Sphingobium yanoikuyae: one gene and its partner. The main gene of each other region encodes a partner of the protein of the gene in region 2 in a complex. Links are inferred from orthologs where the notes say so. Each region holds a gene or a part of one and is shown on either strand. Other genes may lie near its edges.

What was found.
Region 1: the proteins of tsaE (region 2) and tsaD are in contact, whole or in part, in a crystal structure (PDB 6N9A), measured with the Thermotoga maritima proteins. The link is inferred for Sphingobium yanoikuyae from one-to-one orthologs. Residues at the interface, in WP_004082108.1 of Thermotoga maritima: Leu37, Gly38, Lys46, Lys57, Val59, Lys60, Ser61, Thr63, Phe64, Thr65, Leu66, Met67, Val69, Pro71, Tyr82, Arg83, Leu84, Asp86, Asp88, Phe89, Asp93, Ile128, Asp130, Glu131, Arg134; in WP_004082750.1 of Thermotoga maritima: Cys10, Asp11, Arg49, His50, Leu82, Gly84, Gly135, Gly136, Glu154, Thr155, Leu156, Asp157, Asp158, Ser159, Glu162, Asp165, Lys166, Arg169, Leu170, Tyr175, Lys213, Thr214, Leu217, Tyr218, Gln221, Arg222, Asn324.

The regions. Positions count from the first base shown.
Region 1 is NZ_CP139979.1:3,929,205-3,939,944, forward strand. Bases 1-2,890 are described here. They hold tsaD (tRNA (adenosine(37)-N6)-threonylcarbamoyltransferase complex transferase subunit TsaD), read right to left. Parts: upstream 2,018-2,890; coding sequence 983-2,017; downstream 1-982. Other genes in these bases: U0025_RS18160 (NAD(P)H-dependent glycerol-3-phosphate dehydrogenase), read right to left, coding at 15-986; hemC (hydroxymethylbilane synthase), read left to right, coding at 2,062-2,890. Outside these bases: more of hemC, read left to right, coding at 2,891-2,988; U0025_RS18175 (uroporphyrinogen-III synthase), read left to right, coding at 2,985-3,644; U0025_RS18180 (hypothetical protein), read left to right, coding at 3,673-4,545; U0025_RS18185 (esterase/lipase family protein), read left to right, coding at 4,657-5,406; U0025_RS18190 (hypothetical protein), read right to left, coding at 5,411-5,860; gltX (glutamate--tRNA ligase), read right to left, coding at 5,905-7,239; U0025_RS18200 (NAD+ synthase), read right to left, coding at 7,362-9,023; U0025_RS18205 (ribose-phosphate pyrophosphokinase), read left to right, coding at 9,246-10,181; U0025_RS18210 (hypothetical protein), read right to left, coding at 10,273-10,509; U0025_RS18215 (VOC family protein), read right to left, coding at 10,559-10,740.
Region 2 is NZ_CP139979.1:2,113,803-2,129,600, forward strand. The notes cover bases 6,784-9,757. They hold tsaE (tRNA (adenosine(37)-N6)-threonylcarbamoyltransferase complex ATPase subunit type 1 TsaE), read right to left. Parts: upstream 8,506-9,757; coding sequence 8,062-8,505; downstream 6,784-8,061. Other genes in these bases: U0025_RS09735 (nucleotidyltransferase family protein), read right to left, coding at 6,784-7,082; U0025_RS09740 (aminoglycoside phosphotransferase family protein), read right to left, coding at 7,079-8,065; U0025_RS09750 (sensor histidine kinase), read right to left, coding at 8,513-9,757. Also shown: double-strand break repair helicase AddA, read right to left, coding at 13-3,423; double-strand break repair protein AddB, read right to left, coding at 3,404-6,382; more of U0025_RS09735, read right to left, coding at 6,375-6,783; more of U0025_RS09750, read right to left, coding at 9,758-10,861; ahcY (adenosylhomocysteinase), read right to left, coding at 11,040-12,458; U0025_RS09760 (hypothetical protein), read right to left, coding at 12,578-13,168; U0025_RS09765 (YqgE/AlgH family protein), read right to left, coding at 13,355-13,915; U0025_RS09770 (peroxiredoxin), read left to right, coding at 14,060-14,542; U0025_RS09775 (AMP nucleosidase), read left to right, coding at 14,636-15,798. UniProt on the Escherichia coli protein: Required for the formation of a threonylcarbamoyl group on adenosine at position 37 (t(6)A37) in tRNAs that read codons beginning with adenine.

The DNA of each region.
Region 1 (10,740 bases), 1.8 Mb from region 2 along the record:
TGTCGCGGCGATGCTTATTCAGGCCGCAGCGGACGCGCCAGCAGCGCGTCGATGACCTGTGCCAGCGGTGCGGCGTCGGCAAGCAGGGCACAGACGGCTTCCACCACCGGCATTTCGACGCCGGCCGCGCGGGCCGCATCGCGCAGCACCGGTGCGGTGTGCGCCCCTTCGGCCACGGTGCGACGGTTGGAGAGGAGGTCGGCTGCGCTCTGCCCCTCGCCCAGCCCCTTGCCGAGCGAGAAGTTGCGCGAATTGGTGGAGGAACAGGTGAGGACAAGGTCGCCCAGGCCCGACAGGCCGCCCAGCGTTTCGGCGCGGGCGCCGCGGGCGAGACCGAAGCGGGTCATTTCGGCAAAACCCCGGCTGATGAGCGAGGCGCGCGCATTGAGGCCGAGGCCGGCCCCTTCCGACACGCCGCAGGCGATGGCGAGCACATTCTTGACCGCGCCGCCGATTTCCGCGCCGACGACATCATCCGACAGATAGGGGCGGAAGGTCGGGCGGGCGATGCGCGCCGCCAGCTTTTCGGCCAGCGCCTGGTCGGCGCAGGCGAAGGTGACGGCAGTCGGCAGCCCCTTGGCGACTTCATGGGCGAAGGTGGGACCAGAGAGGACGGCGATCGGCGAGGTCGGCTGCGCCTGCGCCGCGACTTCCGACATCAACAGGCCGGTGCCCGCCTCTATCCCCTTTGAACAGAGGACCAACGGCACGCCGGCCGGCGCCTGCGCCACGACGCTGCGCAGATGCTGGGCCGGGCTGACCACCAGGATCAGGTCGCGATCGGCCAGGTCCGCCATCGCGCCGGTCGCGCGGATCGAGGGCGAAAGCGGCAGGCCGGGCAGATAGAGCGGATTTTCATGGGCGCCGTTGATCGCATCGACCACGTCGGCTTCCAGCGCCCAGAGGCGCACATCCTGCCCGTCGGCCGCCAGCAACTGCGCCAGCGCGGTGCCCCAGGCGCCTGCTCCGATGACTCCCGCCTTCATGCCTTCACTCCTGCTCCACGCGCCTTTTCCGCCGTCGGATCGAGCGGCCAGCGCGGCCGGGCGGGGATGGTGAGATCATCGGTCATGCCCGCAGCATAGCGCTCCGCGCCGGCCCAGGCGATCATCGCCGCATTATCGGTGCAGAGCCACAGCGGCGGCGCGACGAAGGGCAGGCCATGATCCTGCGCCAGCGTGGTCAATGCGCCACGCACCGACTGATTGGCGGCGACCCCGCCGGCCACGACCAGCGCGGTCACGCCTTCACTGGCGGCCAGCGCGCGGCGGGTCCGATCGAGCAGGCAGTCGATCACCGCCTGCTGGAAACTCGCCGCGATATCCTCGACCGTATATTGGCCGGACTGGGCGGCGCGCATCACCGCGCTCTTGAGGCCGGCGAAGGAGAAATGAGGCTCGTCCGTGCCGACCAGCGGGCGCGGCAGCGGCACGGCGCGCGGATTGCCCTTGGCCGCCGCCTTTTCTACCGCCGGACCGCCGGGGAAGCCGAGGCCGAGCAGCTTGGCGGTCTTGTCGAAGGCTTCGCCTGCGGCATCGTCGATCGTGGTGGCGAGCCGGCGATACTGGCCGACGCCCTCCACCCTGAGCAGCTGGCAATGGCCGCCCGACACGAGCAGCAGCAGATAGGGGAATTGCAGATTCTGGTCGGCGAGGCGCGGCGAGAGCGCATGCCCCTCCAGATGATTGACCGCGACCAGCGGCTTGCCGGCGGCATGGGCGAGCGCCTTGCCGGTGACGAGGCCGACCATCACGCCGCCGATCAGGCCGGGGCCGGCGGTGGCGGCGATGACATCGACATCGGCCAAAGTCATCTTTGCGTCGGTCAGGGCCGCTTCGACCAGCGGGGCCAATGCCTCGACATGGGCGCGGGCCGCGATTTCGGGCACGACGCCGCCATAGGGACGGTGCGCGTCTTCCTGCGTGGCGAGGCGATGGGCCAATATCTGCCCGTCGGCCGTCACCAGCGCCGCCGCGGTTTCGTCGCAGCTTGATTCCAGGCCGAGGATGATGGTCATTGCCGCTTCCATCTAGTGCCCGTGGCCATTAGAGCAAGCCGCTTATGAAAAGACCCGAACGACCGTTGCGCCTTGGCACCAGGGGATCGCCGCTTGCGCTGGCCCAGGCCCATATGACCGCGCAGGCGCTGCGCGACGCCCATGGCTGGGATCAGGACGCCATCACCACCGTCATCGTCCAGACCAGCGGCGACCGGATCCAGGACCGGGCGCTGGCGGAAATCGGCGGAAAAGCGCTATGGACCAAGGAACTGGACCGGGCGCTGGCAGAGGGCGAGATCGACTGCGCCGTCCACAGCATGAAGGATGTCGAGACGATCCGACCCGACGCGATTCGCATTGCCGCGATGCTGCCGCGCGCCGATGTGCGCGACCGGCTGGTCGGCGTGGAAAATTTTGCCGACCTGCCGCCGCAGCCGATAGTCGGCACCAGTTCGCCGCGCCGCGCCGCGCAAGTCAAGCGGTTGCGCCCCGATGCGCAGATCATATTGTTCCGGGGGAACGTCGCCACCCGGCTGGCCAAGCTGGAGGCGGGCGAGGCCCATGCGACGTTACTCGCGGCTGCCGGGCTCGACCGGCTGGGCCAGGCCGATATCGGTGCGACGATCGAGATCGACACCATGTTGCCGGCGCCGTCGCAGGGGGCGGTCGGCATCGAGACGCTGGCCGACAATGACTCCATGCTGGGCTGGCTGGCGGCGATCAACCATCGCGACACGTTCGATTGCGTGATGGCCGAGCGCGCGGTGCTGCGCGGCCTGGGCGGCACATGCCATTCGCCGATCGCCGCGCTGGCGCTGCTGGAAGGCGGTCAGATCCACCTGCGCGCCGAGATCATCAGCCCGGAAGGGGACGAGACGGTGCGGGACGAGGCACGGCTGGCGCGCGGCGATCTCGACGCGGCCGAGGCGATCGGCCGGGGCATGCTGGAGCGGGCGAGCCCGGCGCTGCGCAGCCTGTTCGAGGGGTGAAGCCGCTCATCATCCTGCGGCCCGCGCCCGGCGCCGGCAGGACGGCGGACAAGGCGATGGCCATGGGGCTGGCGGTGCGGCTGTGCCCGCTGTTCGCGGCCGAGGCGCTGGCCTGCACACCGCCGCCCGCCGGGGATTTTGACGCGCTGCTAGTTACGAGCGCGCAGACGGTGCGATTCGGCGGAGCCGCGCTTCGGGCCTATCGCACCTTGCCGACCTATGCCGTGGGCGCGGCGACCGCCGAGGCGCTGCGAGAAGAGGGATTTGCCGATCCGGTCGCGGGGGACGGCGATGCCAGCGCGATCGCCGCGCGGATCGCGGCCGACGGGCACCGAGCACTGCTGCATCTGTCGGGCGAGGCGGTGGCGCCGATGGACGCCGGGCCGCTGCGGGTGACGCGCATCCCGATCTATCGGATGATGCCCCTGTCCTGCGATCCGCTGGACCTGAGCGGCGGCGTGCTGCTGGTCCATTCTGCGGTGGCCGGCGCCCGGCTGGCGGAGATTGTTCCGGAGAATCAGCGCGCAACGTGCGACGTCGTGGCGATAAGTCCGGCCGCGCTTGCCGCCTGCGGTAGCGGATGGGGCAGCGCCCAGGCCGCCGACGCACCCAATGATGCGGCGGTACTGGCCCTCGCCCGTCGATTGTGCGAATGAAACCGCGGTCGCAAACGAGAGAGACTTGATGAACGAGCAGGAGAGTGTGGAAATTCAGCAGGAAACGCCGCCGCCCGCGCGCCGACGCACATCCTGGCTGACGCCCGTGCTGCTGCTGTTCGCGTTTCTGATCGGCATCGGCGTCACCATCTGGGCGATGCCGCAGATCGAACGGCGCTGGGGCAAGGACGAGGCAGCGACGCCCGCCCTGCCCGCGCCGCTGCTGGGCAGCAATACCATCCCGTCGGGCCGTCCGCTGACGGCGGATGCCGCGCAGATGCTCGACGCCCGCGTGATCCAGCTGGAGGAGCGGCTCAACCGCATCACCGTCGAGGCGCAGGCCGCGTCGGGCAATGCCGCGCGCGCCGAAGGGCTGCTGGTCGCCTTTGCCGCGCGCCGCGCACTCGATACCGGCGCCCCGCTCGGCTATGTCGAGGGGCAGTTGCGGCTGCGTTTCGGCCAGGCCCAGCCCCGCGCCGTCGCCACCATCATCAACGCCGCGCGCGAGCCGGTGACGCTGGCCGACCTGCGCGCGGGCCTTGTCGATGTCGCCGATCGCGTCACCTCGCCGCCGGCCGATGCCAGCTGGTGGGACAGTTTCGAGCATGAGGCGCGCGAGCTGATCATCATCCGCAAATCCTCCACCCCTTCGCCCCGGCCACAAATGGCGATGCAGCGGGCGCTGCGCTATATCGACGCCAGCCGCGTCGGTGCGGCGCTGGCCGAGGTGGAGCGCATGCCCGATCGCGCGGCGGCCGATCGCTGGATGCAATATGCCCGCCGCTATCTGGAAGCGCGCCGGGCGCTCGACCTGATCGAGACGGCGGCGATATTGGAGCCGCGCCAGCTGCGCACGACCGAGGGCGCCAGTGTCGCCCAGACATCCCCCCTCGCCCCCTGATCCGCTTTTCCTGAGACGTACCGTTCATCGCTTGCGATGAAACCCATGGACGCACCCTGCGTTTGTCACGAGAATGTCACCTTTTCCGCCCGGTTCAGGACAATATCTCTCGTGCCACCCTATGCCGATGCCATTGCCAGCTTCTGGAAGGGCCGCCTTGCCAGCGGTCCGCGCGCGTCCGCGCGCCCGTCGCTGTCGCATCTGCTGGGCAATGCGTCGGTGCCGTTCGACATCAGCCGCACCAGGGCGCAGGCCGAGACACTGAGCCGCGCGATTCGCGGTGACGGGCGGCATATATTGCTGGTGCCCGGCCTGATGGCGTCGGAACATCGGATGGAGCCGCTGCGCGCCATCCTGAACGCGGCGGGCTATCAGGCGCATGGTTGGGACATGGGCCGCAATTTCGGCCCACGCGCCGATACGCTGGAGAAGATCGACGCCCGCGTCGACGCGATCCGCCGGACAAGCGGCAAGCCGGTGACGCTGGTCGGCTGGAGCCTGGGCGGCCTCTATGCGCGCGAATATGCCAAGTTCGCGCAGTCCAAGGTCGGCGGCGTGGTGACCATGGGCACGCCCTTTTCCGGCGACCCACGCGCCAACCATGCCTGGCGCCTCTATCAACTGGTGTCGGGCTTCCCGGTCGATACGCCCCCTTTCCCCTGCACCCGCGAGGAAAAGCCGCCGGTGCCGACCGTCGCGCTCTGGTCGCCGCGCGACGGCGTGATCCTGCCCGAATGCGCCCGAGGCCGTGCCGGCGAGCGCGACCGCGCGATCGAGGTCGATTGCACCCATATGGGCTTCGCCGCCGCGCCGGAGGGGATCCTGGCCGTCGGCAAGGCGCTGGAGATGATGGCCGCCTGAGCGGTCAATAACGGACTGGTTCGCCCTCCACCGTCAGCAGGCTGGGATCGGTCAGCCGCACATGGGTTTGGTAATAATATTTTTCGGTCGGCCGGCCATCCGCCAGAAAATGAATTTTCACCCGCTTCGCTTCGCCACGGACCGCGATGGTCTTGCCCGTCAGATATTGATCGAGTTCCGCGCCGAAACGCTGTGCCAGTGCGTCGGCCATGGCGCCGGGAATGGCGATCGTCAGGTTGCGGGGATCGCGATAATCCTGTTGAGAATTAAGATAGACCCAGCCGCCCTGGCGCCCGGTGGCGCGGACGGGCAGCTCGAACACCCCCTTCACCCCATCGGGGGCGACAGCCGCGGCATTCATCACCGCCTGTTCGGGAAAGATATTATAGGAAGCAGACGGCGCTGCGGCTCCCATGAGCAGCAGGCCGGACGACAGGACGAGAGCATAACGCATCAGGCTGGCCTCCAGGATGGTCCGGTGCAGCCAGCCTAACCCGATCAACCGGCCACTGCCAGCCTCTTCAACGCCTCTTCCCGGCCGATCAGCGGCAGGAGCTGGCCCATGTCGGGGCCGTGGTCCAGGCCGGTGAGGGCGCGGCGCAGGGGGTGGAACAGGGTCTTGCCCTTGCGGCCGGTTTCTTCCTTGAGCGCGCCGGTCAGCGTGCGCCAGATGTCGGCGTCGAAGGCGGCATCGGACAGGATGCGATGGGCGGCGGCGAGGAAATCGCGGTCCTCTTCCGCCGCTTCAGATGCCGCGATCGGGCCGGTGACGATCTGCCACCAGTCGGCGGCGCCCGCCACCGTTTCCAGATTGGGGCGGATCGCGGCCCAGGCGACGGCGTCCATGCCGGCGGGCAGGCGGTCGGCGACCGCCTCATAGGGCAGTTGATGGACGATCTTCTGGTTGAGGCTGGCCAGTTCGGCTTCGTCGAAGCGGGCGGGAGCGCGGCCGAAATGGGCGAAGTCGAACGTCTCGATCAGCGGCGCACGGTCGGCGAAGGGCTCGATCGGCTGCGAGCTGCCGAGGCGGGCGAGCAGCGACGCGATCGCAGCGGGCTCCAGCCCGATCTCGCGGAAATGGGCGACGCCGAGCGAGCCGAGGCGCTTGGACAGCTTGCCCTCGCTGCCGGTCAGCAGCGCTTCGTGCGCGAACTGGGGCAGCGGCGCGCCGAGCGCGCTGAACATCTGGATTTGGGTCGCGGTGTTGGAGACATGATCCTCGCCGCGCAGCACATGGGTAACGCCCATGTCGACGTCGTCGATCACCGAGGGGAGCATGTAGAGCCATGAGCCGTCGGCGCGGCGGATCACCGGGTCGGACAGCAATTTGGGGTCGAAGCGCTGTTCGCCACGAATGAGGTCGGTCCAGACGATCGGCTGCTCATGGTCGAGCTTGAAGCGCCAGTGTGGCGTGCGCCCTTCGGCTTCATAAGCGGCGATCTGGTCCGGGGTCAGCGCCAGGGCGGCGCGATCATAGACCGGCGGCAGGCCGCGGCCGAGCAGCACCTTGCGGCGCAGTTCCAGTTCCTGGCTGGTTTCATAGGCCGGATAGACATGGCCCGAAGCCTTGAGCGCCGCGAACCGCGCTTCATAGAGGGCGAAGCGCTCGGACTGTTTTTCCTCGCCGTCCCAGTCGAGGCCGAGCCACTTCAGGTCGGCTTTGATCGATTCCGCATATTCGGGGCGTGAACGCTCCAGATCGGTGTCGTCGAGACGCAGCAGGAAACGGCCGCCGGACTTGCGCGCCCACAGCCAGTTATGGAGCGCGGCGCGGATATTGCCGACATGGAGATGGCCGGTCGGCGACGGGGCGAAGCGGGTGATGACAGTCATAAATCCAACCCGTTCGTGCTGAGTGGGGCTGAGCCTGCCGAAGCCCCGTATCGAAGCATCCTTCGATACGCCATTTCGACTTCGCTCAATGGCTACTCAGGACGAACGGCCTTTTCCATTAATTACACGCTGCGGAAGGCGTTGGTGATCGGGTAGCGGCGGTCGCGGCCGAAATTGCGGATGCCCAGCTTCACGCCGGGGGGTGCCTGGCGGCGCTTATATTCGGCGATGTAGAGCAGATGCTCGATCCGGGTGACCACCGCCTTGTCGAAACCGCGCTCGACCAGCTGGGCCACCGACAATTCCTCTTCGACCAGGCCATAGAGGATCGGGTCCAGCACCTCATAGGGCGGCAGGCTGTCCTCATCCTTCTGATTGTCGCGCAGTTCGGCGCTGGGCGGCTTGGTGATGACGCGTTCGGGCATCACCGGGCCAGCCGGGCCAAAGCCTTCGCCAAGCGAGGGCATATTGTCGTTGCGCCAGCGACAGAGGTCGAACACCGTCGTCTTGTACGCATCCTTCAGCACCGAATAGCCGCCCGCCATGTCGCCATAGATGGTGGCATAGCCGACCGACATCTCGCTCTTGTTGCCGGTGGTCAGCAGCATATGGCCATATTTGTTGGAGAGCGCCATCAGGGTGAGGCCGCGAATGCGCGACTGGATATTCTCTTCGGTGAGGTCGCGCGCCTTGCCCTCGAACACCGGGGCCAGCATCGTGTCGAAGGCGGAAACGGCCGGTTCGATCGGGATGGTGTCATAGCGAACGCCGAGCAGACGGGCGCATTCGACTGCGTCATCCAGGCTTTCCTGGCTGGTGAAGCGAGAGGGCATCATCACGCACCAGACCCGGTCGGCGCCCAGCGCATCGACCGCGACGGCGGCGGACAAGGCGGAATCGATGCCGCCCGACAGGCCGAGGACGACGCCGGGGAAGCGGTTGCGGTTCACATAGTCGCGCAGGCCCAGCACCATCGCATTATAGATGTCGGCCGGGCGCGGATCGAGTTCATGACGCTCGCCGGGCAGGCAGACCCACTGGCCGTCCCATTTTTCCCACTGCGTCAGCACCAGCTTTTCCTCCCAGTCGGGCAGTTGCTGGGCGATGGAGAGGTCGCCGTTCATGACGAAGGAGGCGCCGTCGAACACCAGTTCGTCCTGGCCGCCGACGCGGTTCAAATAGACGAGCGGCAGGCCGGTTTCGCGCACGCGGGTGCCGGCGACGACGTTCAGGCGGCGATCATCCTTGTCGACCTCGAACGGGCTGCCATTGGGGCTGATCAGGATTTCCGCGCCCTCGGCCCGCAGATGGGCGGTGACGAAGGGGAACCAGATATCCTCGCAGATCGGCACGCCGATCTGCACGCCGCGAAACTCGATCGGCGCGGGCAGCGGGCCGGGGGCGAACAGGCGCTTTTCATCGAACGTGCCGTAATTGGGCAGTTCGCGCTTCTGGCGGATCGCGGTGACGGCGCCATTTTCGATCAGGGCGACGACATTGAACAGCACGCCCTGCGAGGCGACGACGGTGCCGACCAGCATCGCCGGACCGCCATCGGCGCTTTCCTGCGCCAGCCGGTCGAGATGATAATTGGCCTGGTCGAGCAGCGCGGGCTTGAGCACCAGATCCTCGGGCGGATAGCCGATCAGTTGCAGTTCGGGAAAGACGATCAGGTCCGCGCCCTTGGCGCGCGCGCGCCATTCCAGCATGGCGTCGGCATTGGCCCTGGGGTCGCCCATGGTCTGGGTCATCTGGGCGAGCGCGATCACGAGTTTGTCGGTCATGCACCGCGCACTAGAGCATTTTGCCTATTTGCGAAAATGCTCTGTTTTCCGATGCCGCATTTTCGAACCGAATACCCGCTTCGCGCATGTTCTGAAAATGCGGGGGCCATTTTGTCGCAGGGCGCAAAAGCGCCTTTCCACATGGGACATGCGCCGCTAAAGGGGCCGCGTTTCGCGCATCGTCATCAATTCGTCACGCCAATTAGCCTGGGGATTTTCGCCATGAAACTCATGACCGGCAATTCGAACAAGCCGCTTGCGGCCGCCATCGCCGACTATATCGAAATCCCCCTGACCGAGGCCAGCGTCCGCCGCTTCGCCGACGAAGAAGTTTTCGTGGAAATTCATGAGAATGTCCGCGGCGAAGACGTGTTCGTGATCCAGTCGACGGCCTATCCGACCAACGACAATCTGATGGAATTGCTGATCATGATCGATGCGCTCAAGCGCGCGTCGGCCAAGCGAATCACTGCCGTCGTCCCCTATTTCGGCTATGCCCGCCAGGACCGTAAGCCCGGCCCGCGCACGCCGATCAGCGCCAAGCTGGTCGCCAACCTGATCACCACCGCCGGCGCCGATCGCGTCCTGTCGGTCGATCTCCATGCCGGGCAGATCCAGGGCTTCTTCGACATCCCGACCGACAATCTGTTCGGTGCGCCGGTGATGTCGGCCGATATCCAGGCCCGTTTCGGCGACAAGAATATCATGGTCGTATCGCCCGACGTCGGCGGCGTGGTGCGCGCCCGTGCGCTCGCCAAGCGGCTCGACAACGCTCCGCTGGCGATCGTCGACAAGCGCCGCGAGCGCGCCGGCGAGTCGGAAGTGATGAACATCATCGGCGACGTGAAGGGCCGTTTCTGCATCCTGATCGACGATATCGTCGATTCGGCCGGCACGCTGTGCAACGCCGCCGCCGCGCTGAAGGCGCAGGGCGCCGAGGAAGTCGTCGCCTATGTCAGCCATGGCGTGCTGTCGGGCGGTGCGGTCGCCCGCGTCGAGGCGTCGGAACTGCTGGAGCTGGTCATCACCGACTCGATCCAGGGCACCGATGCGGTGAACAATGCCAAGCGCATCCGCCACCTGCCGATCGCCCCGCTGCTGGGCGAAGCGATCAAGCGCATCGCGGACGAAAGCTCCGTTTCCAGCCTGTTCGACTGATCGCGCGCGGGCTGACCGGTCGTCAGCCCGTTTGATGATGTCATGATATCGCCGGTCGAGCGTCGCTCGGCCGGCGTTGTCGTATCTGACGTCAGTGCGTCGGGAACAGGATGATCGGCAGGGCGAAGACCAGCGCCAGGCCGGAGACGATGCGCTGGCCGCGCGAGACGCCCAGCGGCAGTTCGCGCCACACCATCGAGCAGGCGAGCAGGGCGAAGACGACGAGGATGTTGGAGATCGCCACCGACCCACCGATCGGCATGTCCTGCCGCAGCGCGAGGCCCGCGAACAGGCAGATGAAGCTCAAGATCCAGCCAACCAGCGCCATGACGGCCCCCTTTCTTCCGGGAGGCTAGAACGGCACGGTTTCCAAAAGCTTAATCACCGTCTTCGGGGATAGGCTCCCAGGGATCATAGCTGCCGAAGCTCCACACATTCCCCTCGGGATCGAGCGCGGTATAGCCGCGCCCCGGATAGCCCGGATTGTCATGCGGTTCATCCACCACCACCGCGCCTTCGTTGCGGGCATGGAGGCAATGGGCATCGACATCGGGCACGA
Region 2 (15,798 bases):
CTGCTCAACGGGTCACAGCAGCAAATATTGCTGCGTGGGCGAAAAGCCCGGCTTGTAGGGCGCCAGTTGGGCAGCCGGCAGCGCGATGAGCCGCGCCGCGCTGGTATAGAGCAGGGCCGCCTCCACCGTGCGGCCCGGGAAGATCACTTCCAGCGCCGCGACATAGGCCGCCATCTGCCGGACATGGGCGACCGGCACTTCCTCCGCATCGCGCGGCGTCATCCGCCCGGTCTTGAAATCGACCAGCTGGACCCGGTCCGCCTCGACCCGCAGCCGGTCGACGGTGCCGGCAATCACCGCTTCGCCCACCACCGCGGCGATCGGCGCCTCGGCGAGCGCGCCCGGCGCAAACAGGGCGGCGAAATGCGGATCCTCGATAACCCGCAGTGCATGGTCGATCACGTCCCGGCGCAGTGCGGCATCTCCCGCCACCTGCTGTTCCAGCCAGCGTTCGGCGCCCTCGCGCCGCCGCTCGGCCGGCAGGTCGGGCAGGCGCTGGAACAGGGCATGAAGCCAGCGACCGCGTTCGGCCGCCTGGCGCATCGCAGCCGTCGGCGGCGGGTTGGGGACATCATCCTCGACCGGCGCGGACGGCGCCAGCGGCCGGGGCGGACGCTGTTCCGCCGGCGCCTGCGCGCGCAGCCACTCCGGCTCGACCACCACGGGCTTGTCTTCGGCGCTTTCGGGCTGCACGGCCTTGGGCGTCAGCACCTCGGCCCCGCGCCAGCGCCGGCGGGCGCCCCAGAGCGGATCGGCCTCCCAATCACAGCCCATGTCGACCATCGCCGCATCGACCGCGCCATACCAGCTTTGCGCCTTCACCTCGCCCTTCGCCCTTGGCCCGAGCGATCCGGCAACGATCAGTTTCTCCTCGGCACGGGTCAGCGCGACATAGAGAAGGCGCCAATGCTCCTCCCGCTCGATTGCCGCGGCATCGGCCGCGACGTCGCCGATCGGCCCCAGTCGCTCGCCCTTGCGCGGGGCCAGGATCGGCAGGCCGTTCCATTCAAGCGAATCCATGCGGTTGCCGGCGTCGGGATCAAGACAGGCATCGGCGAGGATCACGATCGGCGCCTGCAATCCCTTGGCGCCATGCACGGTCAGCAACCGCAGCGCATCGCCTTGCGCCGCCGCATCGCGGACGATTTCGACTTCGCCGCGATCGAACCAGTCGATGAAACGCTGGAGCGAGGGATGGTCGTCCGCCTCGAAACCTAGCGCGGCGTTCAGCAATTCCTCGATCGGGTCGGCCGCTTCCGCGCCCAGCCGCTCGATCAGCCGGCGGCGCCCGTCCATCGGGCCGGACAGGATCGCCTCCAGATAGCGATAGGGGGTGGTGAAATCCGCCTGCCCCAGCAATTGGCGCAGCGGCAGCAATTGCGCATCATCCAGCCGCTGGAGCAGATGACGCCACAGGCCACCCTTGCGCCCGATCGCCCGCTGCATCAGCTCGTCCTGGGTCCAGCCGATCAGCGGCGACACCAGCAGGGCGGCAAGGTTCAGGTCATCGTCGGGCTGCGTGGCAAAGCGCAGCGCGGCGAGCAGGTCACGGACCGCCAGCGGCGCATTGAGGCGCAGGCGGTCGATGCCGGCAACCGCCACCTTCTCTTCATACAGGCGCGCGACGATCAGCCGGGCCAGTTCGCTGCGGCGGCGGACCAGGATCATGATGTCGCCAGGGCGGACCGGGCGGCCCCGTGCCTCCAGCATCATCTTGTCGTCGATCCATTGCCGGATCTGGCGCGCGATCTTGCCGGCCAGTTCCCGTTCCTGATCGGCGACCCAATCCTCCTCGCCCTCCACCTCGTCGGCCAGGCCCGCAATCGTCGGCTTCCACAGCAGCACCTCGCCGGGATGGCGATTGGCGCTGATATGCCGCACTTCGCCCTCGGTCAGGCCCAGCGACTGCGCCCGCAAGGTGGCGATCGTCCGGTCTACCAGATCCAGCACCGGCGGCGTCGAGCGGAAGCTGCGATCGAGCGATAGGTCGTGGAAGGCATGGCCGGCCATGTCGGCATGGCGGGAAAAGACCATCTGCGCGGCGGCGAAGGCCTGCGGGCTGGTCCCCTGAAAACCGAAGATCGCCTGCTTGAAATCGCCCACGGTGAAGATGGTCCGAACCTTGTCGGCCTTGGCACCGTCACCGGCGAAGAACTCGGCCGCCAGCGCGCCGACGATCGCCCATTGATGGACGTTTGTGTCCTGCGCCTCGTCGACCAGGATGTGGTCGATCCGCTGGTCCAGCTTGTAGCGGATCCATTCGGCGATCCCCTCCTTCTGGAGCAGGGACGCTGTGCGCGCGATCAGGTCGTCGAAATCGACAGCGCCGGCGAGCCGCTTGGCTTCATCATAGGCGCGGGCATAGGCACGGCCGGCATGGAGCGCGCGGGCCAGCAGGGCGGCATAGTCCGCCTGGAGCTTGACCCCGATCAGTTCGGCGCAGCGGGCATGAAGCCGCGCCGTTGCCTCGCCATAGCCGTCGATCGGCGGTACCCAGCCCTTGGCGGAGATGAGATCGCCATCCGCCTTGGCCCAAGCGCTGTGCAAGTCGGTCAGGGTTGCGGCACGCGCGGCGGGATCGCGGCCGCGCCAGGCGGCGATCCGGTCGCAGCGCTCCAGTGCCCGCCCCGTGCCCCAGTCGGCATTGGCCTGCGCCACCCAGGCGAGGCTGCGCATGTCGAACATGGCGTCGCTGCACTGTTCCGCCACCCAGGCGTCGATATCGCCTTCGGGCAAGCCCAGTTCGCGCGCCAGCCAGGGACCGATATCGCCGGGTAGCTCTGTCAGTGCGGAGAGGCGCGCGGCACAGCGCAGCAGGAAAGTCTCGGCCGCCCCCTCTCCCAGTCGCAGGCTCAAAGCCTGCAACGCGTCGATCAGGTCGCCATCGCCCAGTTCCTCGGCGCGGATGACCATGTCGGCCAGCGTCTGGCGGGCCAGCACACCCTGTTCGCGTGCGTCGAGCGGACGAAAGCCGGGGGCGAGATCCGCCTCCAGCGGGAAGGAGGCGAGCAATTGCTGACAGAAGCCATGGATGGTCTGGATGCGCAGGCCGCCACCGGTCGATTCCAGCACTTCGGCGAACAGGCGGCGGGCGCGGTCGCGCGCTTCCGGTCCGCTCTCTTCGCCCAGCGCTTCCAGATCGTTGAACAGATCGCGTTCCTCGGCCTGCACCCAGGTGGCGAGCCGATCATGGATGCGGTCGGCCATTTCCGCCGCGCCAGCCTTGGTAAAGGTCAGGCAGAGGATATTTTCCGGCCGCACACCCTGCAGCAGCAGGCGGAAGACACGCGCGGTCAGCACATGGGTCTTGCCGGTGCCGGCGGAGGCCGACAGCCAGACATGGGCGTCGGGCGCAGCGGCCAGCGCCTGCGCGCCGGCCAGCGGTTGCAAAGGGCTGGAGCCTTTAGCCATCGTCGCGCCCATACCATTCCTCCAGCCGCATCAGTTGGTCATAATCACCATAATTGGCCACTTCCGGATTGACCTGCGCGGCGAAGGGCGCAGCGCCGGTCAGCCAGGTTTCGGCCGCGTCGCGGAACTGGTCGTAGACGAAGGCGGTGAAATCGGCGGTGACCACCTTGTCGCGCTTGCCCATCGGATCGACCGGGCTCTCGCGATAGCCAAAGGCGTCGCCCTTCTTGGCGAGCGACCAATATTCGAAACTGCCCGCCACCCGCGCGCCGGCCACGCCGGGAAAGGCGCCATCGGCGGATTCCGCGATCAGGCCGAGCAGGCCCAATTGCAGCGCATAGCCGCCGCGCACCTGCCTCGCGCTGGGCGGCTTGCCGGTCTTGTAGTCGACGATGCCGATGCTGCCATCGGGCATCCGGTCGATGCGATCGGCCTTGCCGGTCAGCAGCACGCCGGCAATCTCTGCTTTCCCTTCGGTCTCCACAGCCAGGATATGGCGGCCCGCGGACTGATCCTTCGCCACTTCGGCCGCGATCCAGCGGATCGCCTCGATCAGGCGCGGCTGCCATAGGGCGCGGAGCAGCGGATGGACATCGGGCCGGGCGAACATGGCGCGGGCGCGCGCCTCCAGATCGGCCGGATCACGGCTGCCGCCCTGCGCCCAATGCTCCAATATCTCATGCACGACCGTGCCGCGCCAGGCCGGGCCGGCATCGGCATCGACCGGATCGAGGCGATTGAGCTTCAGGATACGCCGGGCATAGAAAGCAAAGGGATCGGCCTTCAGCCGGTCGACATCGGTGACGGGGATGCGGGTCGGACGGACGGCGAGCGGGGGCACCGGCGCGGGGCGCGCGGACGGCCGGTGGCTAGGTGGCAGGTCCAGCGCATCGGCCAGCAGGCGATAGCGATCAGCGGTTTTCCATTGCGGCCCTGCCATCGCCTTCAGGCGCAGCCAGAAGCGCGAGGCGATCGCCGGCCCACCGCTGCCGCGCCGGGCACGGGTGATCAGGACATGCGGGGCGCCGAGCGCGCTCGCAAAATCATGCGCAGCAAGGCCGATCCGGGTTTCCAGGCCCGGCAAGCCCAGTTCGCGGCGGATGCGCGGCGCCAGCCAGGGATCGGGCGACGGCAGGCCCGGCCAGCTACCTTCGTTGAGGCCGCCCAGGATCATCAGGTCCGCCTGCACCAGTTGCGCCTCGACCAGGCCCAATATGGCAATGCGCGGATGCCCGCCCTGCGGCGGGCGCACCGACACGCCGCCCAGCATATGGTCGAGCAGCGCCGGCAGCGATCGGATATCGGCCTGACGCGGCCCTTCGGTGGCGGCCGCCTCCATCTCGGCGAACAGGTCGGCCGCGGCATGGCCCTGATGCCCGGCCCAGAGCGCGTCATTGGTGAGCGCTCCGGCCTGTTCGCGCACCGCCGCCAATTGTCCCGCCAGATCGGGCGCGAGCGCGAAGGCGGCTTCCAGCGGTTCGAGCAGATCGCGCGCGCAGGGCCACCAGGCGCGAGCCTGCGCGCGCAGCTCCTTCTGCCGGTCATCACCCTCGCGCGGCTCCAGCAGCAGGTCGATGCCGCGCAGCCCCGCCTGTGGACGCGGTCCGCGCAGCAGCAGGTCGAGTTGGCGCACGCCCTCCAGCCAGGGCAGGCGCATCTCGCCGCGCATCACCAGCGGATGCTTGAGCAGGGTCAGCAGCGCCACTGGCGCAAAGCGCTCGGCCGCCGCCTCCGCCATCGCGATCAGCAGGGTGCCGGGCGGCAGGCGGGAGAGCGGCTGACCGGCGGAATCGTCGGCTTCTATGCCCCAGCGGCGCAGATGGGCGGAGACGCGCACGGCGAGCTGCCGGTCAGGCGTCACCAGCGCGGCGGTGCGTTCGGGCGTTTCCAGCGCCTCACGCAGCGCAATGGCAATGGCCTGCGCTTCTTCGCCCGGCGTCGCCACCTCCAGCGCCTCGACCCCGGCGAGCGAGCGGTCGGCGGTCTTGAGGTCGCGCCAGCGGCTGGTCAGGCGCGGCGGCAGCATCGCGTTGGAAATATTGCGGCCGCGTACGGCGCGGGCATCATGCTCGCTGCCCCAGCGCCACTGGGCGACATCCTCGCGGCTGGCGCTCATCCGGTCGAGCAGACGCTTCAGAGCATATTGCGGATGGGTCTCATGCCCGGCTGCGCTGCGGCCGGTGACGGGATCGGGCGGGAACGGACCGATCGCCGCCCAGGCGTCCTCGTCCAAATTCTGGTCGAGCCCGGCGAACACCACCTGGCCGTTGGGCAGTTCGGCGATCCGCCGCAGCAGCCCCGCGATCGCCGGCGCGGTGGCGCTGATGCCGGCCGCGACGATGAAGCCCGGCGGCGGGGCCTCAGCCCAACGTGCAGCGACCCGATCGAACAGGCGATTGCGCCGATCCGCAAGGTCGATGAAGCCCAGCCGCGCCAGTTCGGCCGGCCAGCGGGCAATCAGGATGGAGAAGAGGTCGAGCGATTTTTCCCAATGGCTCGACAGCCCCTCGATCAGGTCGAGCTTCGACAGCGCATCGAGCGGCGCCCGCTCCACCTGCATCTGGTCGAGCACGGCGCCGAGCGCCTGCCCCAATTGCAGCGCCTGGCCGGCATCGGCCGCGCCGCCAGCATCCTGCACCATGCGCGCAAGGATCATCTGCCGTCGCATCGGCGGGATGGCGGCGGGAACGGCATCGCCTTCCCACAGCGGATCGAGCGCGCCGCCAACTTCCTCGCCCAGTTCCGGATCGCCCAGCGCGACCAGACGGGGCAGCAGCAGGCCGCCCTCGGCCCGACGGACAAAGGCATCGCTGACGGCGCGGACGGCGCGATTGCTGGGGAGCAGGATCATGCCCTGCGCCAGGCGGACGGGATCGCTTCCTTGCTGCGCCAATATGCCGGCGACCAGCGCGTCGGCGAAGGCGCGGTGCGCCGGGATGGTGTACAGCGCCGGCTTGGTCCGGTCACCCATGGGCGATCATCGACTCCACGACGGGAATGGCCTGCGGCGTGCCCACGTCGAACCACAGCCCCTGATGCACCGCGCCATAGAGACGCCCGGCCGCGATCGCACGGTTCCAGAAGATGTTCGTCGAAAAGACATCCGCCGGCGGATCGACCAGCAAGCGAGGCGAGAGGATCTGGACGCCGGTGAACACGAACGGCGCGACGTGGGCGGTCTTGCGCCGGGTCAGACGGCCATTGGCATCCATATGAAAATCGCCCGGTCCGCTATGGCAATTGGCCCGCGCCAGCGGCACCAGCAGCAGCAGCGCGTCCATCCGTTCGGGATCCCATAGCCGCTGCATCATGCCCAGCGTTTCGGCCGGGCCATCGATCCACAGATTGTCGCTATTGGCGCAGATGAACGGCTTGTCGCCGAGCAGTGGCCTGGCGTGGATCAGCCCGCCGCCGGTCTCCAGCAGCTTGGCCCGCTCGTCCGAGATGCGGAAGTCCATGTCCTTGCGCGTCCTCAGATGCGCCTCGACCGTGTCAGCAAGATAATGGACATTGACCACCACCGTCTTGATGCCGCCGGCCGCGAGCCGATCGAGCGCATGGTCCATCAGCGCCTTGCCGGCGACCTTTACCAGCGGCTTGGGCCGCGTTGCGGTCAATGGCCGCATCCGCTTGCCGAGGCCTGCTGCCATGAGCATGGCGGTATCGATCATGCCTGGGCAAACTCCGCGAGCGCATGATGGCGCTTGTCGGCAGGGATATTGGCGTCGAACCAGACCTTCACCGGCGCCAGCGCCGGATGGGCGAGATCGCGTTCCAGCAGCCCCCACATGCGCGGCAGGTAGGACAGATAGCGCGGCTTGTGGTCGCGCTTCCAAAGGCGGGTGAAGATGCCGATGATCTTGGCGTTGCGCTGAGCGCCCAGCACCGCATAGGCGGCATCGAAATCGGCCGGCGGATTGGCGACCGCATGATAATGGGCGAGCATCGCCGCCTCCAGTTCGGGCGACACGTCGCGCCGGGCATCCTGCAGCAGCGAGACGAGATCATAGGCCGGATGGCCGGCCAGCGCGTCCTGAAAATCGAGCAGGCCCAGGCCTCGCACTTCGGGCCGGTCAATCAGCATGATATTTTCGGCATGATAGTCGCGCAGCACGGTGACGACAGGGCTTGCCGACTGTTCGGCGATCGGCAGCACCGCGTCCCAGGCCGCATGATATGCGTCGGCATCGACATCCAGCTCCAGCGCCGGGCAATACCATTCGGTCAGCAGCCCGACCTCGCGCTGATAGACCGCGCGGTCATAGGGCGGGACATCCGCTGCGGGCAGCTTGTGCAGGTCGGCCAGCAGATCGATCGCGCGGCGATAGACCGCCAGTTCACCCGCCGGATCCTCCTCGACATGCTCCTTCAGGCGCTCGTCACCAAAATCTTCGATCAGGACGAGGCCCTGCGTCAGATCCTGCGCCAGGATTGCCGGCGCGGCAAAGCCCTGACCCAGCAGATGCTGAGCAATCACGATGAACGGACGCGGATCTTCATGCGGCGGCGGCGCGTCCATCAGCACGGCACGGCGGCCGCCGTCGACCACGCGGAAATAACGACGGAAGGAGGCATCGCCGGCAAGCGGCACGATGGCGGCGCCATCCCAACCCGCCTGCGTGAGGAAAGCGGGGGCGGTTGCGGGGGGGATCATATCTGTGACCATCGGTCCGTCCAAGCGTCGGGCACGCGCGCTGTCAAGCGCCGTGCGCCATCCGGCTCGATCATGATGGTCAGAAACAGGGCGTGCGACCAGAGCCCATCGCCCAGCCTGTCGGGCCATTCGATGATCAGCAGGCTGTCCTGCAGATATTCGTCGAGCGCCAGCTCGGCCGCTTCCTCCGCATCATCAAGCCGGTAGAGATCGACATGGGCGACCGGCAGGCGGACATCGGGAATGTCATAGGGCTGGACAATCGCGAAGCTGGGGCTGGGCGCCTCCCCTTCCAGGCCGAGCCCCTCCAGCAGGCCGCGCGCCAACGTCGTCTTGCCGGCGCCAAGGCCGCCTTCCAGCGCGATGACGTCGCCGATGCGGACATGGCTCGCCAGTCGTCGGCCCAGATCGAGCTGAGCACCCTCGCCCTCCAGGATCATATCCAGCTCAGCCACGCGGCAGCTCGATCACGACCATCGTTCCCTGCCCCGGCTCCGACACCAGTTCGAACGTGCCGCCATGGGCTTGTGCCAACTGCTTGACCAACGGCAGGCCGATCGTCGCGCGCGCGCCCTTGCGATTCTGTTCGGCGCGGCTGATCGCATCGAAGATCGTGGCTTGCCGGGTGGCATCGATGCCGGGGCCATTGTCCGACACGACAAGGCGGGCGAGATCGGGACCGCCATCGCCATGCAACAGCACCCGTGCGCCCGAGCCGCAATAGCGCACCGCATTTTCCAGAAGATGATCGACCGCCTGGCCGATCCGGCGTGCATCGCCCTGGATCACCCCCAGCGTATCCTGCAGGGTAACGGCAAGATCGATCCCCTTGGCCTTTGCCTCGGCGTCGATGCGCGCGACGCTGGCGCGCACCAGCGCCGCCAGATCGACCTCGCTGCGTTCGATCGGCAAAGTGCCGGCCTCGCCCTGGGTCAGGTCGAGCACATTGTCGATCAGCATCGACAGGCGTCCGGTGCTCTGCAGGATGCCGTTCACATATTCGACCGCACTGTCGCTGAGTTCGCCGGCATAGCCCGCGCTCATCATCTCGGCAAAGCCGGCTATGGTCGTCAGCGGCGTGCGCAATTCATAGCTCATGTTCGTGACGAAGGCGGTCTTGACCTTGTCGGCCTGTTCCAGCGCCTCATTGCGATCGCGCAGCATCTGCTCGACCCGCCGGCTGTCGGTGACATCCAGCATGGTGAACAGCGCATTGCCATCCGGCAGCGGAATGGCGGCAAATTCGAAGATGCGCCCGTCGGCAAAGCCGACATGGCCGACACGCTGCTTGCGCTCGACCGTTGCCGCGCGGACCAGTTCGCGCACCAGATTGCTCTGCTGCGGCTTGGCAAGCCGGCTCTGCACGGCGCGCATCAACTCATCGATGCGGGGATGCTTGCCCAGCGCCTCTTCACTGATGTCCCAGATTGTGCGGAAACGGCTGTTCCACAGATGCAGGCGCCCATCCGACGAGAAGACGCCGATCGCCTCGAACAGATTGTCGAAGGTCGCTGTCCGCACCCGCAGCAGCGTATCGCGCGCGCTCGACAATTGCACCTGCTCGGTCCGATCCTCGAAGATCAGCAACAGGCCACCGTCGGGCAGCGGCTGGGCATAGACGCGCAAATGCGTGCCATCGACCAGCAGCCAGTTTTCCTCCAGCGGATCAGGCGACAGGAACCAGTCGCGCCGCTCCGCGCGCCAGGCCGGGAAGTCACGATTTTCCGGCAGGCGGCGGGCATCGCGCATCTGATCGAGCACACGCTCGAACAGCGGTGCATCCGTGAGCGCTTCCTGTTTCAGGCCGAACAGGCTGATGAAGGGCTGGTTCCAGAAACGCAGCGCCCGGTCGGGACCAAAGCGCGCAACACCGGCCGACAGACGATCGAGCAGATCGCGCTGCGCCGCTTCCAGCCGACGATGCTCGACCCGCGCCTGTTCCAGTTCATGCTGGTCCATCGCGAAACCTGCGACACCGGCCGCGCCCAGCGGCACGTCGACGACGCGCATCGTCCGCCGTTCGCCGTCGATCGTTGCCGGAACGATACGGGCAAGAGAATTGCCCTCGTCGAGCGCCTGTGCTGCGGCGTCCTGCGGGCTGAAGCCGTTCACATTCTCGACCAGTTCGGTGCCGTTCATGATCACGTCATGGGCGCCAGCGCCGTCGACGGCGCGGACATAGGCGCTGTTGACCAGGCTCAGGCGCAGGTCGGGCGTGCGGTGCCACATCGGGAAGGGCGCCGCTTCCACCAGTCCGGCGAGCGCCTCCAGCGCCTCGCGCAATTGTCCGACGGTCGCGCTCAGCGCCTGGATCTCCGCCTGGCTGTCGGTCGCGTCGAAGATCCACAGCACGACGCCGCCATTGGCGGCCAGCGCCGGCCCGGCGGGCGCACCGCGAACCAGCAGCGTGCGCGACGAGCCGCTGCCCCGGATCGGCAGCGAAAAACTCTTGCCCGCTTTCTGTGCGGCGCCGATCTCGCGCCCCAGTGCAGCCGCATCGGCCGGCTCAAGCCCGCCATCGGGCGCCGTCAGTTCGGACACGAAGGTCGGTACGCGGTCCCGGCCCAGCCATTTGCCCAGCCGGTCGGCGGCCTCCATCCGGCCGTCGGGATGAATGATGACGGGCGCAGCCGGCGCCGACGCGAGCAGCGTCGTCAGTCGATCAAGCTTCCCCTGCGCCTGCATGCCTGCGCGGCGCATGCGCTGACCCGTGATCAGCGCCCATATCGCAGCCCCCAGCCAGCCGGCCATCACCGTGCCCAGCAACAAAGTGGCAAGCGGGCTCATAGACCCCATTGCGCCATTCCCATCCCGTTCGCGACCAGTTGTTTATCGTTCATACAGACCAATGGCCACGGGCCTAACGCAACTTGGCGCCGGCGGAAAGCGCCCAGATATGATGAATGCCCGGCACAGCATGGTCCGGGCATCGGATAAGGTAAAAGGGGGAGGATGGCCTCCCCCTTTCCAATTTTTAGTAGCGGTAATGGTCCGGCTTGAACGGGCCTTCCACCGGCACGCCGATATAGTCGGCCTGACGCTGGCTGAGCTGGGTCAGCTTCACGCCCAGCTTTTCCAGGTGCAGCGCGGCGACCTTCTCGTCCAGATGCTTGGGCAGGACATAGACGTCGTTGCCGTAGGTTTCGCTCTTGGTCCACAGCTCGATCTGCGCCAGCGTCTGGTTGGTGAAGCTGGCCGACATCACGAAGCTGGGATGGCCGGTGGCGTTGCCCAGGTTGACCAGGCGGCCCTTCGACAGGACGATGATCTTCTTGCCATCGGGGAATTCGACTTCGTCGACCTGCGGCTTGATCTCGGTCCACTTCATGTTGGCGAGGCCGGCGATTTCGATCTCGCTGTCGAAGTGACCGATGTTCGACACGATCGCCATATTCTTCATGGCGCGCATATGATCGACGGTCAGAACGCCTTCGTTGCCGGTGGCGGTGACGAAGATGTCGGCGCGCGGCGCGGCTTCTTCCATCGTCACGACTTCATAGCCTTCCATCGCGGCCTGCAGGGCGCAGATCGGATCGATTTCGGTCACGAGAACGCGGGCACCGCCGTTGCGCAGCGATGCGGCCGAACCCTTGCCGACATCGCCGAAACCGGCAACGCAGGCGACCTTGCCAGCCAGCATGACGTCGGTGCCGCGACGGATGGCGTCGACCAGCGATTCCTTGCAACCATAGAGGTTGTCGAACTTCGACTTGGTGACGCTGTCGTTCACGTTGATTGCCGGGAAAGGCAGCTTGCCCTTCTTCGACAGTTCATACAGACGATGCACGCCGGTGGTGGTTTCTTCCGACACGCCCTTGATCGACTGGACGGTCTTGGTCAGGAAGCCAGGACGCTCAGCCAGCACGCGCTTCAGCACGGCGCAGAAGATTTCCTCTTCCTCGTTCGACGGCGTGAACAGCTCTTCGCCGGCTTCGACGCGGGCGCCCCACAGGGCGAACATGGTGGCGTCGCCGCCATCGTCGAGGATCAGGTTGCAGACGCCGCTGTCGTCATTGTGCCAGTCGAAGATGCGCTCGACATAGTCCCAATATTCCTGGAGGCTCTCACCCTTGACGGCGAAGACCGGCACGCCCGACGCGGCGATCGCGGCGGCGGCATGGTCCTGCGTCGAATAGATGTTGCAGGTCGCCCAGCGGACCTGCGCGCCCAGCGCGGTCAGCGTCTCGATCAGCACGGCGGTCTGGATCGTCATGTGCAGCGAACCGGTGATGCGCGCGCCCTTGAGCGGCTGCGACGCACCGAATTCGGCGCGCAGAGCCATCAGGCCGGGCATTTCGGTTTCGGCGATCTCGATTTCCTTGCGACCAAAGGCAGCAAGGCCGATATCGGCGATCACATAATCCTGCGCCTTGTCAGCGGGTACGGTGGCCACGAGCCTGTCTCCATCATTAGAAATTGACCGGCCGCCGGCATAAGGAAGGCGGCGGCGATGGTCGGGCTTTACCAATCGCCGCCAAGCATGGCAACTCAATATAAAGTTTTCTTTATGTGTTAATTGGCCGGACCCCGAGCCTGTGCGGACGGCAGGCGCGCTGCTCCTTCGGCCATGGCGATGGATCGGCCCACAGAGCCGCCGCTTACACCTTCGTCGGCCAGCAGATCATTGGCCAGCGCGATCGCCATGTCGCACTGGGGCGCATCGATCCGCGGCGCGATGCCGGCAGATTCCGACAATTTCCAGATCGCCGCCCGATTGGCCGGGACCGCATTGGCCGCCGCCTGAATCGCCTGAAGATCCCGGCACTCCAGCCCGCCGGCACCCGCGCCATAGCTGTTCGCCAACATGATGACATAATCATCATAGGCATCGAGGCCGCCTTCCAGACCCGCAACATCCGCAAAGTGGCTGCGCAGCGCGTCATTCACCTCGACCAGAGCCGTCCGCTTTTCACGCACGAACTGGTTATAGGCCGGCAGGAAATCATAGGCGCTGGTGTTGCAGCGAAGCGCCGACACCATCAGCATCATCTCGAAATTGCGGACCTGGGCCGCCTCGACATGATCCTTCTTCCAGCAGGTCGCCGCCGACGCCGGCGCGAGCGGCATTGCTGCGGCAAGCGCCGCACAGATAATCTTCTTCATGAAATAAACCCCGCATATTCCCCAGAGACGAAGAATGGGCGGAACCAATTGCTGCAATCTATCGCGCTATGGTTAAGGCGAATTTACCCTAAACGGTTCAGTTACGATGTCAGAACAAGCGGCCAATGGCTGTTGTTGTTATACCCCTGAAACGGCCGAAAATCGACAGCGCAACGGATCGAAAAGTCAGGCCGACCCGCCGCCGCTCACCAGATGGGCCGAATCGACCCCTGCAGCGGCATAGGCCGCGCGCCATTTGCGGTGCGCAGGCGTGTCGAACAGCAGGGCCGCATCACCCTCGGCCAGGAACCAGCTTTCGCCCGCCATTTCCCGTTCCAGCTGGCCCGCGCCCCAGCCCGCATAGCCCAGCGCGACAAGATAGCGGCTCGGGCCGCGCCCTTCGGCAATCGCCTTCAATATATCGAGCGAGCCGGAAAGTCCCCAGTCCGGCCCGGACTGCACCATATCCTGCCCCGCCCAATCGAGCGAATGCAGCACGAAGCCGCGCCGCGGCTCCACCGGCCCGCCCTTCAGAACAGGCTGGTCAGGAATGGCCGAAGCGTCGATATCGAAACTCTGGAGCAAGTCGCGCAAGCCGACCCCCTCGACCTCCTCGCTCAGGGAAATGCCCAGCGCCCCATCCTCGTCATGCACGCACAGCGCAATCACGGAATGGTCGAAGCGCTCATCTTCCATGCCCGGCAATGCCAGTAGGAAGCGGCCGCCATAGAAGCGCGGATCGGTCATGCTGCGGAATATAGGCAGAAACGCGCCAATGCCAATCGGCGACCGTCGCGACAAAGGGGCATCGTGCCATATTCCGCGCCCGCACCCTTGACAGCGAAGGCGCGAGCAACGAACTCCGCGACGCCACAGGCCAGGAGACAAGATATGACCATCGCCAAGGGTGATCGCCTTCCCAGCACGACCTTCATGAAGATGACCGAAAACGGCCCCGAACAGGTTGTTTCGGACGAATATTTCGCGGGCCGCACCGTCGCCCTCTTCTCGGTGCCCGGCGCCTTCACGCCGACCTGCTCGGCCAAGCACCTGCCCGGCTTCATCGAAAAGGCCGACGCCCTCAAGGGCAAGGGCGTCGACGAGATCGCCTGCACCGCCGTCAACGACGCCTTCGTCATGGGCGCATGGGGCAAGTCGGCCGGCGCCGATGACAAGGTGACCATGCTGGCAGACGGCAATGGCAGCTTCGCGCAGGCCGTGGGCCTGACCATGGACGGCAGCAAGTTCGGCCTTGGCGAGCGCGGCCAGCGCTTCTCGATGATCGTCAAGGACGGTGTCGTCGAGGAACTGAACGTCGAAGCACCGGGCGACTTCAAGGTCTCCTCGGCTGACTTCATGCTCGAGCAGCTCTGAATTTTCCGGTCGCGCGCCCGGCCGGATCGGTCGGGCGCGCGATTGTTTCGCTGGCATCTTCCTTCCGTCACACAAGTGCGGTAGCAAGAGGTGATGACACAGAGCATCGGCACAGCGATCGTCGCGCAACTCGACGCCATCTATCAGACATCCATCGAAAATCTGCGGGAGGCCATGCGCGCCTATGCCCGCGATGGCAGCATACCGCCGCCCGAGGCTCGGGCCGACCGGCGCTTCTGCTATCCCGAACTGCGGGTCACCTATCAGGATGACAGCCAGGCACCGCCGCCGGGCCGCTCCTTCGCGCGCCTGTCGAAGCCCGGCCGCTACGTGACCACGGTCACCCGGCCCGCGATGTTCGCCGATTATCTCGCCGAACAGATCGACCTTCTGGTCCGCGATTATGGCGTGGAGGTCGAAACCGGCCTGTCGGATCAACAGATCCCCTTCCCCTATGTCCTCGACGGGCTCGACATCAATGCGCTCGACGGCACGCCGCCGACCGAACTGGCGCGCCACTTCCCGGCAACGGAACTGGCAGAGATCGGCGATGAGATCGCCGACGGACTGTTCACGCCCGATGCCGAAGGGGACCGTCCGCTTGCCCTGTTCGACGGGCTGCGCACCGATTTTTCGCTGGCGCGCCTGAAGCACTATACCGGCACGCCGGCGGAGCATGTGCAGCGCTATATCCTGTTCACCAACTATCATCGTTATGTCGACGAGTTCGTGGACTGGGCCTGCAAGGAACTGCAGCGCCCGGACAGCCGCTTCACCGCGCTGTCGGGTGCCGGTGGCGTCTATGTGACGCCCGAAACCGCCGACCCCGCACAGATGATCGCCGACAGCGCCTGGCGCAAGCACCAGATGCCGGCCTATCATCTGATCGCACCGGGTCGCAGCGGCATCACCCTTGTCAACATCGGCGTCGGCCCGTCCAACGCCAAGACCATCTGCGACCACCTGGCCGTGGTGCGCCCGGAAGCCTGGCTGATGATCGGCCATTGCGGCGGCCTGCGCCCCAGCCAGCGGATCGGCGACTATGTGCTGGCCCATGCCTATCTGCGCGATGACCATGTGCTGGACGAAATGCTGCCGCCGGAAATCCCGGTGCCGGCGATCGCCGAGGTCCAGGTCGCAATGGCGAGCGCCGCCGAAGCGATATTGGGCGGCGGCAATCCGGAGGATTTCAAGCGCCGCCTGCGCACCGGCACGGTCGTCACCACCGACGATCGCAACTGGGAATTGCGCTATTC